3 regions of the Serratia sp. GW822-FHT06D09 genome follow, and region 2 is predicted to be linked to each of the others. Evidence: predicted binding sites of a transcription regulator. Region 2 holds the regulator's gene; each other region holds the start of a gene.
What was found. The regulator PhoB, encoded in region 2, activates phosphate uptake and scavenging genes when phosphate is short. The targets are predictions, from matches to a motif close to CTGTCATAAAACTGNCNNAT.
Positions count from the first base shown of each region.

Region 1: the regulator PhoB is predicted to act here: its motif matches at 1,836-1,855, upstream of AC1RKG_RS22690 (MIP/aquaporin family protein).
Region 3: the regulator PhoB is predicted to act here: its motif matches at 3,695-3,714, upstream of pitA (inorganic phosphate transporter PitA).

Region 1 is NZ_JBXALO010000013.1:84,342-90,166, reverse strand. It holds gene AC1RKG_RS22705 (1,4-dihydroxy-2-naphthoate polyprenyltransferase) at 1-670, shown strand, start outside; gene rraA (ribonuclease E activity regulator RraA) at 751-1,236, shown strand; gene zapB (septal ring assembly protein ZapB) at 1,293-1,532, opposite strand; gene AC1RKG_RS22690 (MIP/aquaporin family protein) at 2,072-2,917, shown strand; gene glpK (glycerol kinase GlpK) at 2,961-4,469, shown strand; gene glpX (class II fructose-bisphosphatase) at 4,601-5,611, shown strand.
Region 2 is NZ_JBXALO010000005.1:282,522-288,346, forward strand. It holds gene AC1RKG_RS14575 (cobalamin-independent methionine synthase II family protein) at 1-701, opposite strand, end outside; gene AC1RKG_RS14580 (PstS family phosphate ABC transporter substrate-binding protein) at 913-1,851, opposite strand; gene phoR (phosphate regulon sensor histidine kinase PhoR) at 1,866-3,182, opposite strand; gene phoB (phosphate response regulator transcription factor PhoB) at 3,207-3,896, opposite strand; gene sbcD (exonuclease subunit SbcD) at 4,121-5,353, shown strand; gene sbcC (exonuclease subunit SbcC) at 5,350-5,825, shown strand, end outside.
Region 3 is NZ_JBXALO010000012.1:23,275-29,099, forward strand. It holds gene gdhA (NADP-specific glutamate dehydrogenase) at 1-458, opposite strand, end outside; gene uspA (universal stress protein UspA) at 717-1,163, opposite strand; gene uspB (universal stress protein UspB) at 1,777-2,112, shown strand; gene pitA (inorganic phosphate transporter PitA) at 2,187-3,689, opposite strand; gene AC1RKG_RS21855 (BaiN/RdsA family NAD(P)/FAD-dependent oxidoreductase) at 3,991-5,190, shown strand; gene AC1RKG_RS21860 (putative oxygenase MesX) at 5,504-5,825, shown strand, end outside.

The DNA.
Region 1 (5,825 bases), on a different contig from region 2:
GCGCGGCATGCAGAAAGGCATGATCACCCAGGCACAAATGAAGCGCGCGCTGGTGGTGACGGTAGTGTTGATCGCGATTGCCGGCTGTTCATTGATCGCCGTGGCCTGCGAACAACCCAGCGACGTGGTGGGCTTCCTGGTGCTGGGCGGGCTGTCTATCGTCGCCGCCATTACCTATACCGTCGGCACCAAACCCTATGGCTATCTGGGGCTGGGTGACATTTCGGTGCTGGTGTTCTTTGGCTGGCTGAGCGTGGCAGGCACCTACTACCTGCAAACCCATGCGTTCGACAGTATCGTGATGTTGCCGGCCACGGCCTGCGGCCTGCTGGCCACCGCGGTGCTGAACATCAATAATTTGCGCGATATCGAAAGCGACCGCGCCAACGGCAAAAATACGCTGGCGGTACGCCTTGGGCCACAGAATGCACGCTATTACCACGTGGCGCTGCTGATCGGCGCAGTAGCCTGCTTCGCGCTGTTCACGCTGCTTAACCTACATAGCCCGTGGGGCTGGCTGTTTGTCCTGGCTATCCCGTTACTGGTGCGCCACGGCCTGCGCGTGTTACGCGATCCAACGCCGGCAGGCATGCGCCCGATGCTGGAACATATGGTCAAAGCGGCGCTGTTGGCCAATGTGTTGTTCGCGATTGGCGTGGTGCTCAGTTAGCCATCGAACTGATGATTTTGCCAACAGGGCGGATAAAGGGATATACTGGTTATTCCAGCGGCAAACAGACGTAAAATCCTATGAAATACGATACTTCCGAACTTTGCGACATCTATCATGAAGAGGTAAACGTTGTTGAACCTCTATTCTCCAATTTTGGCGGGCGTACTTCATTTGGCGGGCAAATCACTACGGTGAAATGCTTTGAGGATAACGGCCTGTTATTCGAGCTGCTTGAAGAAAACGGTCGCGGCCGTGTTCTGGTGATTGATGGCGGTGGTTCGGTTCGCCGTGCCCTGATCAACGCAGAACTGGCGCGCCTGGCTACCCAGAACGAATGGGAAGGCATCGTGGTTTACGGTGCGGTACGCCAGGTGGACGATCTGGAAGAACTGGACATCGGCATTCAGGCGATGGCGGCCATTCCGGTCGGCGCCGCCAGTGAAAGCATCGGCGAAAGCGACATCCGCGTAAACTTTGGCGGCGTGACCTTCTTCTCCGGCGATCATCTGTATGCCGACAACACCGGTATTATTCTGTCCGAAGACCCGCTCGATATCGAGTAATCTTCCGACATGAAAAAGGGCGCCTCAGGCGCCCTTTTCGATCGTGCAATACGGAATCAGACTTCTTCCATTTTGCCCAACAGCGCGCGCAGGCGGTCTTGCCATACGTGCTGCTCTTCTTTCAGTTGCTGGTTCTCGCGTACCAGCGATTCCTGGTTGCCGGAGGCAGCCTGAACTTCCTGAGACAGAGTATTGTTTTTTTCTTTCAGCTCTTCAATTTCCATCTGCAGCAGGGTGATGGTATCGATCGCCTGCTGAACTTTTGATTCCAATTTCTCAAATACTTCAAATGACATTCTTCAGTCCCCTCATGATAGCAAGGCGTACATCTATAGGTAACGGCCGCAACTCAGGTTGCAACTGCTGCGAATATGCATCGCGCCAAGTGACACACGCTTTTATTGAAAATAACGCGCCTGTCTCGATAAAACGCTTCTTTCGATAAAAACGATTGTAAGTAGCCTGTCCCCGGCTGTCTAGCAACATCCGGCTCATCGCGCAGTCTGTTGCAATTTTCCTGCCCCCACCATCAGCAAAAACCGAAAATGCCTCTCGGTCATAAATTGATTTGTTAACAGTCGGGGATAAAAGCACTGGTCAGATCACAGTTTTATGGAGCAGAAAGAACACAAAACGACGCGAATTCGCTCAATTTTATGACGAAGCACACACATTTTGATTTCGCTATTTCTCGTTTATGTTCGTTAACGATAAATTTACATCACGTCCTCAATTAATAATTGGACGAGATGAAAAAAACTGTACCCCTAGGACGGATCGATACACCTTCCGAGCCTATAAACCTATAACCGCCGTTTTGCAGGACAACAACATTATGAGCCAAACCACCAGTCCGACCCTAAAAGGCCAGTGCATCGCTGAGTTCCTCGGCACCGGTCTGTTGATCTTTTTTGGCGTAGGCTGCGTTGCCGCGCTGAAACTGGCAGGCGCCAGCTTCGGCCAATGGGAAATCAGTATCATTTGGGGCCTGGGCGTCGCCATGGCCATCTATCTGACCGCTGCCATCTCCGGCGCGCACCTCAACCCGGCCGTGACCATTGCGCTGTGGTTGTTCGCCTGCTTTGACGGACGCAAAGTACTGCCTTACATTGTCGCGCAGATCGCCGGAGCCTTCTGTGCAGCAGCCCTGGTCTACGGGTTGTACTACAACCTGTTCTTCGATTTCGAAGCGGCCAATCATATGGTACGCGGCAGCGACGAAAGCCTGGCCCTGGCCGGCATCTTCTCTACCTACCCGAATGCGCACATTTCCGTTGGCCAGGCGTTCCTGGTTGAAACGGTCATTACCGCAATCCTGATGTGCCTGATCCTGGCGCTGACCGATGACGGCAACGGCATCCCGCGCGGCCCGCTGGCCCCGCTGTTGATCGGTATTCTGATTGCCGTGATCGGCGCCTCTATGGGACCATTAACCGGCTTTGCGCTGAACCCGGCGCGTGACTTCGGTCCGAAAATGTTCGCTTATCTGGCCGGCTGGGGCAAAGTGGCCTTCACCGGTGCACGTGATATTCCGTACTTCCTGGTGCCAATCTTTGGTCCAATCATCGGTGCCTGCCTGGGTGCCTTCGGCTACCGCATGCTCATTGGCCGCAATCTGCCGTGTGACGTTTGTGTAGACGAAGAACAACCCGCCGCCAAGGCCCAGCAGCGTAAAGCGTGATTGGCACAGTTTTAAAACGGTTAACAACAGCAGGACTAAGATCATGACTGTAGAAAAAAAATACATTGTCGCTCTCGACCAGGGTACCACCAGTTCACGTGCCGTAGTGCTCGACCACGATGCCAACATTGTTGCGGTATCCCAGCGCGAGTTCACGCAGATTTACCCAAAAGCCGGCTGGGTTGAGCATGATCCTATGGAGATCTGGTCATCACAGAGCTCCACGCTGGTGGAAGTGCTAGCGAAAGCCGATATCAATTCCGATCAGATCGCCGGTATCGGCATCACCAACCAGCGTGAAACCACCATCGTCTGGGAAAAAGAGACCGGCAAACCGATTTACAACGCCATCGTCTGGCAATGCCGCCGCACCGCCGACATCTGCGAAAAGCTCAAGCGTGACGGCCTGGAAGAGTACATCCGTCACAACACCGGCCTGGTGGTTGACCCATACTTCTCCGGCACCAAGGTAAAATGGATCCTCGACAACGTTGAAGGCGCCCGCGAACGCGCCAAACGCGGCGAGCTGCTGTTCGGTACCGTCGATACCTGGCTGGTGTGGAAAATGACCCAAGGGCGGGTGCATGTGACCGATTACACCAACGCCTCACGTACCATGATGTTCAACATCCATGAGCTGGATTGGGATGACCGCATGCTGGAAGCGCTGGATATCCCACGCGCCATGCTGCCTAAAGTCCGCCCTTCTTCTGAAGTGTATGGCCAGACCAACATCGGTGGTAAAGGCGGTACGCGTATTCCTATCGCCGGTATCGCCGGTGACCAGCAGGCGGCGCTGTACGGCCAGCTGTGCGTTCAACCGGGCATGGCGAAAAACACCTACGGTACCGGCTGCTTCCTGCTGATGAACACCGGTAAAGAAGCGGTACGCTCAAGCCACGGCCTGTTGACCACCATCGCCTGCGGCCCACGCGGCGAAGTGAATTACGCACTGGAAGGTGCTGTGTTCATCGGCGGTGCTTCTATCCAGTGGTTGCGCGACGAACTGAAACTGATCAGCGATGCGGCCGACTCCGAGTACTTCGCCACCAAGGTGAAAGACAGCAACGGCGTGTATGTGGTCCCGGCCTTCACCGGCCTGGGCGCTCCTTACTGGGACCCGTATGCCCGTGGCGCGATCTTCGGCCTGACCCGCGGAGCGAACAGCAACCACATCATCCGTGCAACGCTGGAATCCATTGCGTATCAGACGCGCGACGTGCTGGATGCCATGCAGGCAGACTCCAATACCCGTCTGCAATCGCTGCGTGTGGACGGTGGCGCGGTCGCCAACAACTTCCTGATGCAGTTCCAGTCAGACATCCTCGGTACCCGTGTCGAGCGCCCTGAAGTGCGTGAATCGACTGCGCTGGGTGCCGCATTCCTGGCAGGCCTGGCTATCGGCTACTGGAATGACCTGGATGAAGTGAAGAGCAAGGCGGTTATCGAACGCGAGTTCCGTCCAAGCATTGAAACTACCGAGCGTAACTTCCGTTATAGCGGCTGGAAAAAAGCGGTTGCCCGCGCACAAGCGTGGGAAGAGCACGACTAACGCTGTTTTGCTTGGTTACCCTGATCACGCGCTGCCTTCGGGCGGCGCGTTTTTTTTGCCCCGCCCCCGCCGTCGCCCGCTGTGATAAACTTTGCCGATATTTTCTTCCTTTCTCACAGACAGGTTTTGCCATGAAACGTGAATTAGCCATCGAATTTTCCCGTGTTACCGAAGCCGCCGCACTGGCGGGCTACAAATGGCTGGGACGCGGCGACAAGAATGCCGCCGACGGCGCCGCGGTCAACGCAATGCGCATTATGCTCAACAAAGTGGATATCGATGGCCGCATCGTGATCGGCGAAGGCGAAATTGATGAAGCACCGATGCTGTATATCGGCGAGCAGGTCGGCAGCGGTCAGGGCGATGCGGTGGATATCGCGGTCGACCCGATTGAAGGTACCCGCATGACCGCCATGGGCCAGCCCAATGCATTGGCGGTGCTGGCGGTCGGCGATCGCGGCACCTTCCTGCACGCGCCGGACATGTATATGGAAAAACTGGTGGTTGGCCCGGCGGCACGCGGCGCTATCGATCTTAACCTGCCGCTGGCGGAAAATCTGAATAGGGTGGCGGCCTGCCTGGGCAAACCGCTGACTCAACTGACCGTGGTCATTCTGGCCAAGCCGCGTCACGACGGCGTTATCGCCCAGATGCAACAACTCGGGGTTCGCGTATTTGCCATTCCTGACGGTGACGTAGCAGCTTCTATTCTGACCTGTATGCCTGACAGCGAAGTCGACGTGATGTACGGCATCGGCGGCGCGCCTGAAGGGGTAATTTCTGCCGCGGTGATCCGCGCATTGGATGGCGATATGCAGGCTCGCCTGCTGCCACGCCATCAGGTGAAAGGCGACAGCGCCGAAAATCGCCGTATTGGCGAAGAAGAGTTGGCACGCTGCAAAGCGATGGGCATCGAAGCCGGCAAAGTGCTGGTGTTGGATGACATGGCGCGCAACGACAACGTTATTTTCTCCGCAACCGGCATCACCAAGGGCGACCTGTTGGAAGGCATCAGCCGCCAGGGAAATATGGCCACCACGGAAACCCTGCTGATCCGCGGTAAATCACGCACTATCCGCCGCATTCGTTCGACCCATTATCTGGATCGCAAAGACCCGGCGCTGCACGAGTTCCTGCTGTAATGAAACAGGGCGCCGATTGGCGCCCTCCGACTGCTGACAAAGCCCGTTATTAGGGAGAGCGTGCCGATGGGGTCGTAGCGGCTTGCCCGCCGACCCATTTGCCGGGAGCAAATGGGAACGACTTCCAGTCGGCCCGTAGGGTGGGACACAGGGATGTGTCCCATAATGGCCCCTCTGGTGCGCTAGGCCCGAGTATCTCGGGTCCACAGACCAC
Region 2 (5,825 bases):
TCCTCCGGCTTATCGGCGATCGCCGCATTCAGCACATCCGCGTAAATGCGCGCCAGAAGATCCGGATCCTCTCCACGTTCGCGGATCTGCCGCCGTTGATCGTCAGAGCACAGGTAGGCCCACACGGTGTCATCCAGTTGCAGATAACGGCAACCGGCATCATAAAACGCCTTGATCGCCTCGCGGTAGGTCTGCGCCAGATCGTCAAAATAGCCGTTCAGATCCGGGTAAACCTGGCTGTCGATGGCCTTACGCCCACCGCGAAAGTGCAGCACGCTCGGGCTTGGAATGGTCATCTTCGGCACCGCATCACCGGCGATGGCCTTCAGAAAACGAAAGTCCTCCAGCATCGGATGTTGCGGGTTGAAGCCCAATTTGCCGACCACCTTGATACTGCGCGCCCGCGTTTGTACGCCGTTAAACTGGATCCCCTGCTCCGCGTCATAACCTTCCACGCCGTCCAGTCCTTCCAAAAAGTCGAAGTGCCACCACGCTCGACGGAATTCTCCATCCGTCACGACTGCCAAACCGAGATCTTTCTGTTTTGCCACCGCCAGACGGATCTGTTGGTCTTCAACTTCCCGTAACTGAAGGGCATCAATCTCGCCCTGCAGAAACTGTTGGCGAGCGGTTTTCAGCGCCGCAGGGCGTAACAGACTGCCGACAACGTCAGCGTGAAAGGCAGAATTGCAATCGCACATAATATGACTCCCGCTAGCCGGCAAAAGCTCGGGCCTTTGCCTCAGTGATTTACAGTGTGAACTATTACGCCGGGTTATTAAATAGACTTCCAGACGTCTAGATGACTTATAATCAGCATGCTGTCACGTCGACTGACGGGCGGCAACGGAAGAATTTTCACAGGGGATGAAAGAAATTCATGTTGGGCACTCAAGGTGCCCAGAGGCAGGCTTATTGCAGGCCCAGCGCCAGGCGGGTTTTCTGCAGAGTCTGCGGCGGCAGTGGCAGATAGCCGTCGTGATTGACCAGATTTTGCCCGGTGTCCGACAGCACGCGATCGAGAAATGCCGCCGTCAGCGGCTCCAGCGGCTGGTTGGGCGCTTTATTAATGTAAATATACAGATAGCGCGACAACGGATAGCTGCCGTTACGCACGTTGGCATCATTTGGCGTCACATAGTTTTGGCCGGTCTCCGCTAACGGTAACAGCCGTACGCCGCTGGCGCGAAAACCGATGCTGGCATAGCCGATACTGTTCAGCGAACCGGCCACCGCCTGCACGACTGAAGCCGAGCCCGGCAGCTCATTGACGCGCGGCATAAAATCGCCGCCGCACAGCGCACGCAGTTTGAAATAGCCGTAGGTGCCGGAGGCCGAATTACGTCCAAAACGTTGCAGCGCACGCTGTTGCCAATCACCGGTCAGCCCCAGTTCCCCCCACCTCGTCAAAGGCTGGCTTTCGCCACAGCGCAGAGTCGCGGAGAAAATTCGGTCGAGCTGCTGCAGATTAAGACCGCGCAGCGGATTGTCCTGATGCACCAGCACCACCAGCGCATCGACCGCGACCGGTACCGCCAACGGCGCATAACCGTAACGATGCTCGAATGCAGAGACTTCCGCGGCCTTCATCGGGCGACTCATCGGGCCAAGCTGCGCTGCACCAGCCGCCAATGCGGTTGGCGCCGTGGAGGAACCGGCGGCCTGGATTTGCAGATTAACGTTGGGATAATGCTGGCTGAAGTCCTGCGCCCACAGCGCCATCAGGTTCGCCAGCGTATCGGAGCCGACGCTAGACAGGTTGCCGGACAGCATGCCATCCGGCTGTGCCAGCGCGCCTCGGCTTGCCAACAGCGCCAGGCAAAGCAACAGCCCTCGGGTGATTCGGATCATGCCAGCCTCTCGCGTTAATTTTTCACCGCATTCTCTGACAAAGCTGCGGGAACAATCAACCGGTTAGGCAAGGTAAAGATAAATCGGGTGCCGATGCCCTGCTCGCTAAGGATCTCCAGCCGCGCATCGTGGTGACTGAGCGCATGCTTGACGATCGCCAACCCCAGCCCGCTGCCGCCGGTCTGGCGTGAACGGGCTTTGTCGACGCGGTAGAAGCGTTCGGTCAAACGGGGAATATGTTCGGCCGCGATGCCCGGCCCATTATCACTGACCTGAAACTGCGCGCCGTTTGGCGTCTGCTGCCAGCTGACCTCAATATTGGTGCCTTTCGGCGTATGATTGACGGCGTTATACACCAGATTCGACACCGCACTGCGAAGTTGGTCATCGTTACCGAACACTTTCAACTGCTCATTCACCCGGAAGGTGATCTCGTGGTTGCCGCCGCTCAGCGATTGCGCCTCACGTTGTAACACCCGCAACATCAGGGGGATATCAACCCGCTCGTTCATTTCAACGTTAGGCGCCGCCTCGATGCGCGACAGCGTCAGCAGTTGCTTGACCAGTCCGTCCATGCGGCGAGTCTGCTCCTGCATGGTGCCCAACGCCTTACCGCGCAGCGAACCATCCAGCTCTTCGTCGCTCATCATTTCCAGGTAACCCTGCAATACCGTCAGCGGCGTACGCAACTCGTGGCTGACGTTAGCGAAGAAGTTGCGCCGAGCCCCTTCCAGTTGACGCATCTGGGTCACATCGCGGGCTACCATCAATAATTGCCCTTCGGAGTAGGGCATCACACGAAACTCGACGTAATGCTCGTTATTCAGTTGCAGCGTCAAAGGGCGGGAGAACTCCTGCTGTTGCAGATAGTGACTGAACTCCGGATAACGCAACAGGTTGAGAATGTGCTGGCCATTGTCTTCCGGCCAGCGGAAACCCAGCAAATGCTGCGCCAGCCCGTTGCACCAAAAGATATTGCCTTCGACGGTAGTCATCACTACCGCATCGGGCAGCGATTCCGCTCCGCTACGGAAGCGTTTGATCAACAGCGCCAGCTCACGACGCCGACGACGGTTCCGTTGCTGCATCTGATACAAGCCGTAAAACAGCGGTTCCCAGCTCCAGCGGCCAGGCGGCGGCGTCATGCTGCGGTCAACCCACAGCCAGTGGGAAAGTTTGAGTTGATTGTAGAAATTCCATACCAACGCCGCCAGCACGGAGGCCAGCAGCAGCCAGGGCAGATAACCGAAAATCAGCCCCAACAGTAAGGCAGGCAGGCAGAAAAGGGCCAGCTCCAGGGCCAGCCTCTTCCAGGATAGACGTTCTAACACGGCATATTCTCCAGCGCGGCGCGATCAGTAGCGCGTTGAGAATCGGTAGCCGGTGCCCCGAACGGTTTGAACCATTTTGTCATGACCACTGGTCTCTAACGCCTTACGGAGCCGACGGATGTGCACGTCAACGGTGCGGTCTTCCACATAAACGTTAGTGCCCCAGACGTGATTAAGCAACTGCTCACGGCTATAAACGCGTTCAGGATGGGTCATAAAGAAGTGCAACAGCTTGAACTCGGTCGGCCCCATATCCAGCGCTTGTTCGTTAGCCATCACGCGGTGTGAGGAAGGGTCCAGGCTCAGCCCTTGCATTTCAATCACTTCTTCCACCGCCATCGGTGAAATACGGCGCATTACCGCCTTGATGCGCGCCACCAGTTCCTTCGGTGAGAAGGGTTTGGTGATGTAATCATCCGCCCCGACTTCCAGGCCGCGCACCCGGTCTTCTTCTTCACCGCGCGCGGTCAACATCATCACCGGAATATCGCGGGTTAGCGCTTCACGCTTCATATGTTTAATAAACTGAATGCCGGATCCCCCGGGTAACATCCAGTCGAGCAACACTAAATCAGGGAACGGCTCAGACAGGCGCGTCACGGCGCTGTCATAATCCTCAGCTTCCAACGGTTGGTAACCATTCTGTTCCAACACAAAGCACACCATCTCACGGATCGGCGCTTCGTCTTCCACCACCAGTATGCGTCTTGCCATCGTCAATCCTGCCAATGTGTTAGCGATCACAGTTGATTGCGGGCGCCATTATGCGTCAGTTTTGTGACACTTTTATGAAAAAAGCGGGCTGTTATAGGCAGTAAGCATAGCGATTATTTCCAACGTCAAAGAAAAATCATTCAGTTGTCATAATGATTGCGTCACGACAGCCGCCGCAACGCCCTTTATAATCACCGCCATTACCCTATCGCCCCGGGAGTGTCATGCGCCTGATCCACACCTCTGACTGGCATCTTGGCCAGTACTTTTTCACCAAAAGCCGCGCCGCCGAGCATCAGGCATTTCTGCGCTGGCTGATCGAACAGATCGAACAACACCAGGTGGATGCGCTGATCGTCGCCGGGGATCTGTTCGATACCGGCTCGCCGCCAAGCTACGCCCGCGAGCTGTATAACCGCTTCGTGGTGGAACTGCAGCGTACCGGCTGCCAGTTGGTGGTGTTGGGCGGCAATCACGACTCCGTGGCCACCTTAAATGAATCGCGTGAATTACTTTCCTGCCTGAATACCACCGTGATCGCCAATGCGCAGAGCGAAATCGAACAACAGGTGCTGGTGCTGAATCAACGCGACGGCCAACCGGGTGCGGTATTGTGCGCCATTCCTTTTCTGCGCCCGCGCGATCTGCTCACCAGCCGCGCCGGTGAGTCCGGGGTGCAAAAACAGCAGGCGCTGCAAGAGTCTATCGCCGACCACTATCACACCCTGTACCAGGCCGCCTGTGCGCGCCGTGATGCGCTGGGCTTGCCGCTGCCCATCGTCGCTACCGGCCATCTGACCACCGTCGGCGTCACCACGTCCGACTCGGTGCGCGACATCTATATTGGTACGCTGGATGCCTTCCCCGCACAGGCGTTCCCGCCGGCCGATTACATCGCGCTGGGGCATATTCATCGCGCGCAAAACGTCGCCAAATCTGAACATATTCGCTATAGCGGCTCCCCTATCCCGCTCAGTTTTGACGAGTTGGGCAAGGCCAAAAGCGTGTTTATGGTGGATTTCGCGGCGGGTGCCCTGCAACAGGTCAGCGCGTTGGAGATCCCAAGCTTCCAACCGATGCAGCTCATTAAGGGAGATTTGGCGCAGATCGAGCAGCAATTACGGCTGTTCGCCGATTATCAGGGTGAATTACCGGTATGGCTGGATATCGAAGTGGCGACCCAGGATTACCTTAGCGACATTCAGCGTCGCATTCAGTTGCTGGCCGATCAACTACCAGTAGAGGTCGTGCTGCTGCGCCGCAGTAAGGAGCAGCGTCGCCAGGCCATTGAACAGCAAGACAAAGAAACGCTCAACGAACTGAGCGTCACCGAGGTCTTTGAGCGGCGGCTGGCGCAGGAACCCGAGATGGCCGAAGCGCGCAAACAGCGAATGAGTCAGATGTTCCAACAGGTGGTCGAAGCCGTACGGCACCAGGATCAGGAGCCGAACCAATGAAAATCCTCAGCCTGAGATTAAAAAACCTGAATTCGCTGCAGGGGGAATGGAAGATAGACTTCACCGCCGAGCCCTTCGCCAGCAACGGATTATTTGCCATCACCGGCCCCACCGGCGCGGGTAAAACCACCCTGCTGGACGCCATCTGTCTGGCACTGTACCACCAGACGCCGCGCCTGAATGTCACGCCAAGCCAAAATGAGCTGATGACCCGCCACACCGCCGAGTCGCTGGCGGAGGTCGAGTTTGAGGTTAAAGGCATCGGTTACCGCGCGTTCTGGAGCCAGCGCCGTGCCAAAAACTCCCCGGACGGCAACCTGCAGGCGCCGAAGGTGGAGCTGGCGCTGCGCGATGACGGCAAAATCCTGGCCGATAAAGTCCGCGACAAGCTGGATCTTACCGCTGCGATCACCGGGCTGGATTTCGGTCGTTTTACCAAATCGATGATGTTGTCTCAGGGGCAGTTCGCTGC
Region 3 (5,825 bases), on a different contig from region 2:
TCAGTCATCAGCGCCTGGCAGAAACGCATGATCTCCGCCTGGCTTTTCCCCTTGGGATCAAAGTCCGAACCGCCTTTTCCGCCGCCCATCGGCAGGGTGGTCAGGGCGTTTTTAAACGTCTGTTCGAAGCCGAGGAACTTCAGAATCGACAAATTGACCGAAGGATGAAAGCGCATGCCGCCTTTATAAGGCCCGATGGCGGAGTTGAACTGCACGCGCCAGGCGCGGTTGACCTGCACCTGGCCGCGATCGTCGACCCAACTGACGCGGAACTGGATGGTACGCTCGGGCTCTACCAAACGCTCCAGCAGCGCATATTCGCGATAGCGCGGATTACGCTCGATAAAAGGCCACAGCGAAGTGAAGACTTCCCTGACCGCCTGTAAAAATTCCGGCTGGTGGGGATTATGTTGTTGAAGCGAGGACAAGAAAGACTCTACCGATACGGTATTTTCCATGGATAACTCCTTTATACCCGTTTCCTTTCAAGCTGCCGCGTTGTTGCCCGGCTACAGCCCGAAATTCATAGGGTAATACTATTAATTTCCCCCATTATTTTTATAAATATTGGTATGGATAAAACCTGGGGGAGGATGTTGTGTCTTTAGCGACTATATCACTGGAGGGCGGTTGATTATCAAGCGATTATTGATGTCGGCGGAATGAAAAACGCCCGCAATCGCGGGCGTTGGGCAAGTCTGTTTAGCGGCGCCGACTTAATCTTCGGCTTTTTCGTCTTCGTCACGCAGCGGCACAATCAGCATGTCGATGTGCACGGTGTTGATCAACTGACGTGCGGAGGACATCAGCTTGCTCCAGAAATCCTGATGGTGGCCGCACAGGACCAGGTCCATATCGTATTTCTTGATGGCATCAACCAATACCTGCGCCAAATCGCCGCTGCCGCTCAGGGTTTCGGTGATCGGATAGCCGGCATTCTGCGACAGTTCGGTCAATGCGTGGTGAGTTTCTTCGGAAATGCGTTTTTGCATATCGCCGAGATTAACGTCGATCAGGCCGGTATACAGGTCGGAATAGTTAACATCTACGTGGATCAGGGAAACTTTGGCGTTGTACGGACGCGCCATAGATACGGCTTTCTCCACCAGGATTTTACTTTCCGGGGATAGGTCTACCGCAATCAAAATGTGTTTGTAAGCCATGAGAATACTCCTTCCATATAATGCCGATTAAAAGGTTAGCAGGCATTTAGCGTACCAGCCTGGCGCTTCAGGTTTCATTTTATCATTCAGATAACACAATGATATGTTGAGGCGATCACACTGCACCGCATCAAAAAACTCTCTTTATCTTCCTACCGTCAGTTTTACACCCGCTGGGCAGAAAAGCCTATCGCCCATGATGCGGTTGCTGGGTTGACCGATTGAAATATAAGCATTCTTAAACAGAGTATAGCCCCAAATGCCCTTTAGGGCAGTGGAAAACTCCGGCGGCCTCAGGCAGGGCGGTTATCAGTTATAACCAATAGATGGATGACAAATGGATGGCTTGCGGTAAATTTTATCTACTGCTCAGGCCAGTTTGCGTTTCATTAACCTACAATAATGACTATAGGCCTTATCATTTCTCCTCTGTATCAAACCTGCGCGTGTGCATCTGCATGGCGATGGGGTGTTTCCAGAGGCGGTGGGTTATGCGCGGCCTGTGCTGTGCAAAGGGGATCGGAGCGGTAAGCTCCAGCAGTAATGGGTGATAGAGGTAGGGCAGTTGGACCCGGCGGAGCGCCGTGGATAACAACGCCTTGAGGAGGCAATCATGATCAGTACCGTCGCGCTGTTTTGGGCTCTGTGTGTGGTGTGTGTGTTAAACATGGTGCGGTATTACTCTTCTCTGCGCGCGCTGTTGGTGGTTCTGCGCGGCTGTGACCCGCTGCTGTATCAATATGTCGACGGCGGTGGTTTCTTTACCGCTCATGGCCAGCCGAGCAAGCAGATACGGCTGGTGCGCTATATCTTCTCGCAGCGTTATGTCGAGCACCATGATCCGGAGTTTATTCGCCGCTGTGAGCGTGTGCGCGGGCAGTTTATGCTGACCTCAGCCCTGTGCGGACTGGTGGTGATCAGCCTGGTTGCGCTGATGATTTGGTATTGAATCCGGCCGATTCTTTCTGCAACAGACAAAGAAAAGGCGGCCACCAGGGCCGCCTTTCTCACCAGGCAAACTGCTTAGATCACCTTAAGCGCCAACCAGTACAGCGAACCGGAAAGCAGAATCGAGATTGGCAGGGTTAACAACCAGGCCAACAGGATGTTCTTCACGGTTTTGCTTTGCACACCGCCGCCGTCCACGATCATCGTCCCGGCTACCGCCGAAGAGAGTACGTGGGTGGTGGAAACCGGCATGCCGGTATAGCTGGCAACGCCAATCGACAAGGCTGCGGTCATCTGAGCCGACACGCCCTGAGAGTAGGTCATGCCCTTCTTACCGATTTTCTCGCCGATGGTGGTGGCGACGCGACGCCAGCCGACCATGGTGCCGAGTGACAACGCCAGAGCAACCGAGACGATAATCCAGATCGGTGCATACTCAACGGTTTGCAGCAGATCCTGACGCAGGTTTTTCAGGAAACGTTGGTCCTGGGCCGAGGTTTCCGGCAGCTTGGCGATCTTGTCTGCGGTATCCGTTACGCACATCAGCAGGCGGCGCAGATGACTACGCTGTTCTACCGTCAGTTGATCGTAACTTTGCAGATTGTTCAGCAAGCCCTGGGTCAGCTCAATCGCCGGCATGGCGCGCGCGCTGTCACAGTGGAACTCGATAGGTTTATCCGGCGAGACGTCCTCATCCGGGCTTGGCACCAGTGGGGTCAGAGTGACCACGTGCGCCAAGGCGTCGCTGTGCTGCTGGTAATATTGCTGCAGGTGGGTCACGGCATCACGCGTACGGGTGATGTCATAGCCGGTTGCATTCATATTGACCACGAAGCCGGCCGGCGCAACGCCGATCAGCACCAGCATGATCAAGCCGATGCCTTTCTGACCATCGTTGGCGCCGTGCGAGAAGCTAACGCCGATAGCAGACAGGATCAGTGCGATACGGGTCCAGAACGGCGGCTTGCGTTTGCCGTCGACCTTTTCACGTTCCGCAGGGGTCATGTGCATACGCTGGCGTTTCTTGGTGCCACTCCAATAGCGGCGCAAGGCAAACACCATCAACCCGGCGACCATCATGCCGACCAGCGGCGAGATGAGCAATGACAGGAAAATACCGATCATTTTCGGGACGTTAAGCGCATCCACTACCGAAGTGTGGGTCATCAGTGCGTTGGTTAAACCCACACCGATAATTGCGCCAATCAGCGTATGAGAGCTGGAGGCCGGCAGACCGAAATACCAGGTGCCGAGGTTCCAGATGATAGCCGCCAGCAGCATGGAGAACACCATGGCTAATCCGTGCGCTGAACTGACGTTCAACAACAGATCGGTTGGCAGCAGATGAACAATGGCGTAAGCAACACTCAAACCGCCGAGCATAACGCCAAGAAAGTTGAACAAGCCAGCCATCACAACCGCAAGTTGCGAACGCATGGCACGGGTATAAATTACAGTAGCAACCGCATTGGCCGTGTCATGAAAACCGTTAATGGCTTCATAAAACAACACGAACAACAATGCGAGAATTAACATCAGGCCGGTATGGAAATCCAGGCCAGCGAACAAATGCAGCATAAGCGTTACGCCAGTTTGTGGACATGAACGCCGCGCATTATCAGTGACAACCGGGGCCGGGGAAAAGGAAAATATGACGTTTTTTTGATTTCGATATGACGAAATGATGGCGTTGGTATGACAAATACATGAAATATCAGCGCGTTATGCTGAATGTCTCGCTGTAATATTTTCTTACTATGGCGTTGAGGGCGGCATGGCTTTACAATCTGCCGCCGTAAAGTTGTCGGTTACCGGTAGCGATACGGCGTAAAATAGCGGCCTTTTGTCGCGATTGTGGTTTTTATTCAGAGAGGCGCAGGTGGAACAGTTTGATGTCGTGGTAATAGGTGCGGGCGCAGCGGGCATGTTTTGCGCGGCGCAGGCAGGGCAACTCGGCTGCCGGGTGCTGCTGCTCGACAACGGCAAAAAACCGGGGCGCAAAATCCTGATGTCCGGCGGCGGACGCTGTAACTTTACCAACATGTACACGGAGCCTGCCGCTTACCTGTCGAATAACCCGCATTTCTGCAAATCTGCGCTGGCACGCTACACCCAGTGGGACTTTATCGATCTGATCAACCGTCATGGCATCGCCTACCACGAGAAGACCCTGGGGCAACTGTTTTGCGACGACTCGGCGCAGCAGGTGGTCGAACTCCTGGTGAAAGAGTGTGAGCAGGGTCAGGTGACGACACGCCTGCGCAGCGAAGTGCTGGGCGTAGAAAAAACCGCAGAAGGCTTCGAACTGGCGCTGAATGGTGAGAAAGTGAGCGCTCGCTCACTTGTGGTGGCCAGCGGTGGATTGTCGATGCCGGGCCTGGGCGCGACGCCGTTCGGCTATAAGCTGGCGGAGCAGTTTGGCCTGAAGGTATTGCCGACGCGCGCCGCGCTGGTGCCTTTTACGCTGCATAAACCGCTGTTGGAGCATTTGCAGACCCTGTCTGGCGTCTCTGTGCCGGCAGTGATCACCGCAGAAAACGGCGTCAGCTTCCGCGAAAGCATATTGTTTACCCATCGTGGCCTGTCCGGGCCGGCGGTATTGCAACTTTCCAGCTACTGGCAACCCGGTGAGTTTGTGAGTGTTAACTTACTTCCTACGCTTGATCTGGCGGGCTTCCTCAATGAGCAACGTCAGGCACACCCTAATCAAAGCCTGAAAAACACCCTGGCGCTGCACCTGCCGAAGCGGTTGGTGGAATGTTTGCAGACCTTGGGCCAACTGCCGGAAGCGACATTAAAGCAACTGAACCCGACGCAGCAGACAGCGTTGGTGGAAATCTTGCAGAATTGGCGCGTACAACCCAACGGTACCGAAGGCTACCGCACGGCGGAAGTGACGCTCGGCGGTGTCGACACCAAAGAGCTGTCCTCCAAGACCATGGAGGCCGCCAAGGTGCCGGGCCTGTACTTTATTGGCGAAGTGGTGGATGTGACAGGGTGGCTGGGGGGATATAACTTCCAGTGGGCCTGGAGTTCTGCCTGGGCTTGCGCTCAGGCGCTGGCGGCTCAAAAGCAATAATTTCTGCCGGGGTGATGTAAAAGCCGGCATTTGCTGCGTCGGGCGGAACCGACGCAGCAAATAAAATTATGGTGTAAGACCGATAAATAAATCATGCGCACCGTACGAAACAGAGTAATTCGTCGATATTCAATTTATTGTATTTAGCGGTATTTAAATTATTTGTAAATCAAGTTTTTTGGTATTATTTTTAGTTTAATTATTCTATCTAAATTGATTTAATTAATGGTGGGTAACCTGATTTTTATTATTTACAGCGAGTGAAAAAACCTCATCTATAATTATTTTTCATGTTTTCGAGTGAGAAATTATTATGAATGGCGTTTTCTTTGTTCGGCAAATACCTATTACCCCAGAACTTCAGGTTACAGAATTAAAAAACCACGCCAATGGTTTCCTGCGCTATAACAATATCAACGATCTGGCACACAGTGGTCCAGAAGCCCTGACCTGGTTCCTGAACCGCGCCAATACGCTGTTTAAAAGCAATTATCCTTCTGCGCTGCCCACTGCCTCATTGCAATTGTCGTATTTGTCGGTTTTTTGCCGTGCGGAACATGAAGCGGATAGCCAGGCATTACCTGTTTACGATTTCCTCAAAATCGATATTCAACCCACAGGAAAAAGCGGCTACG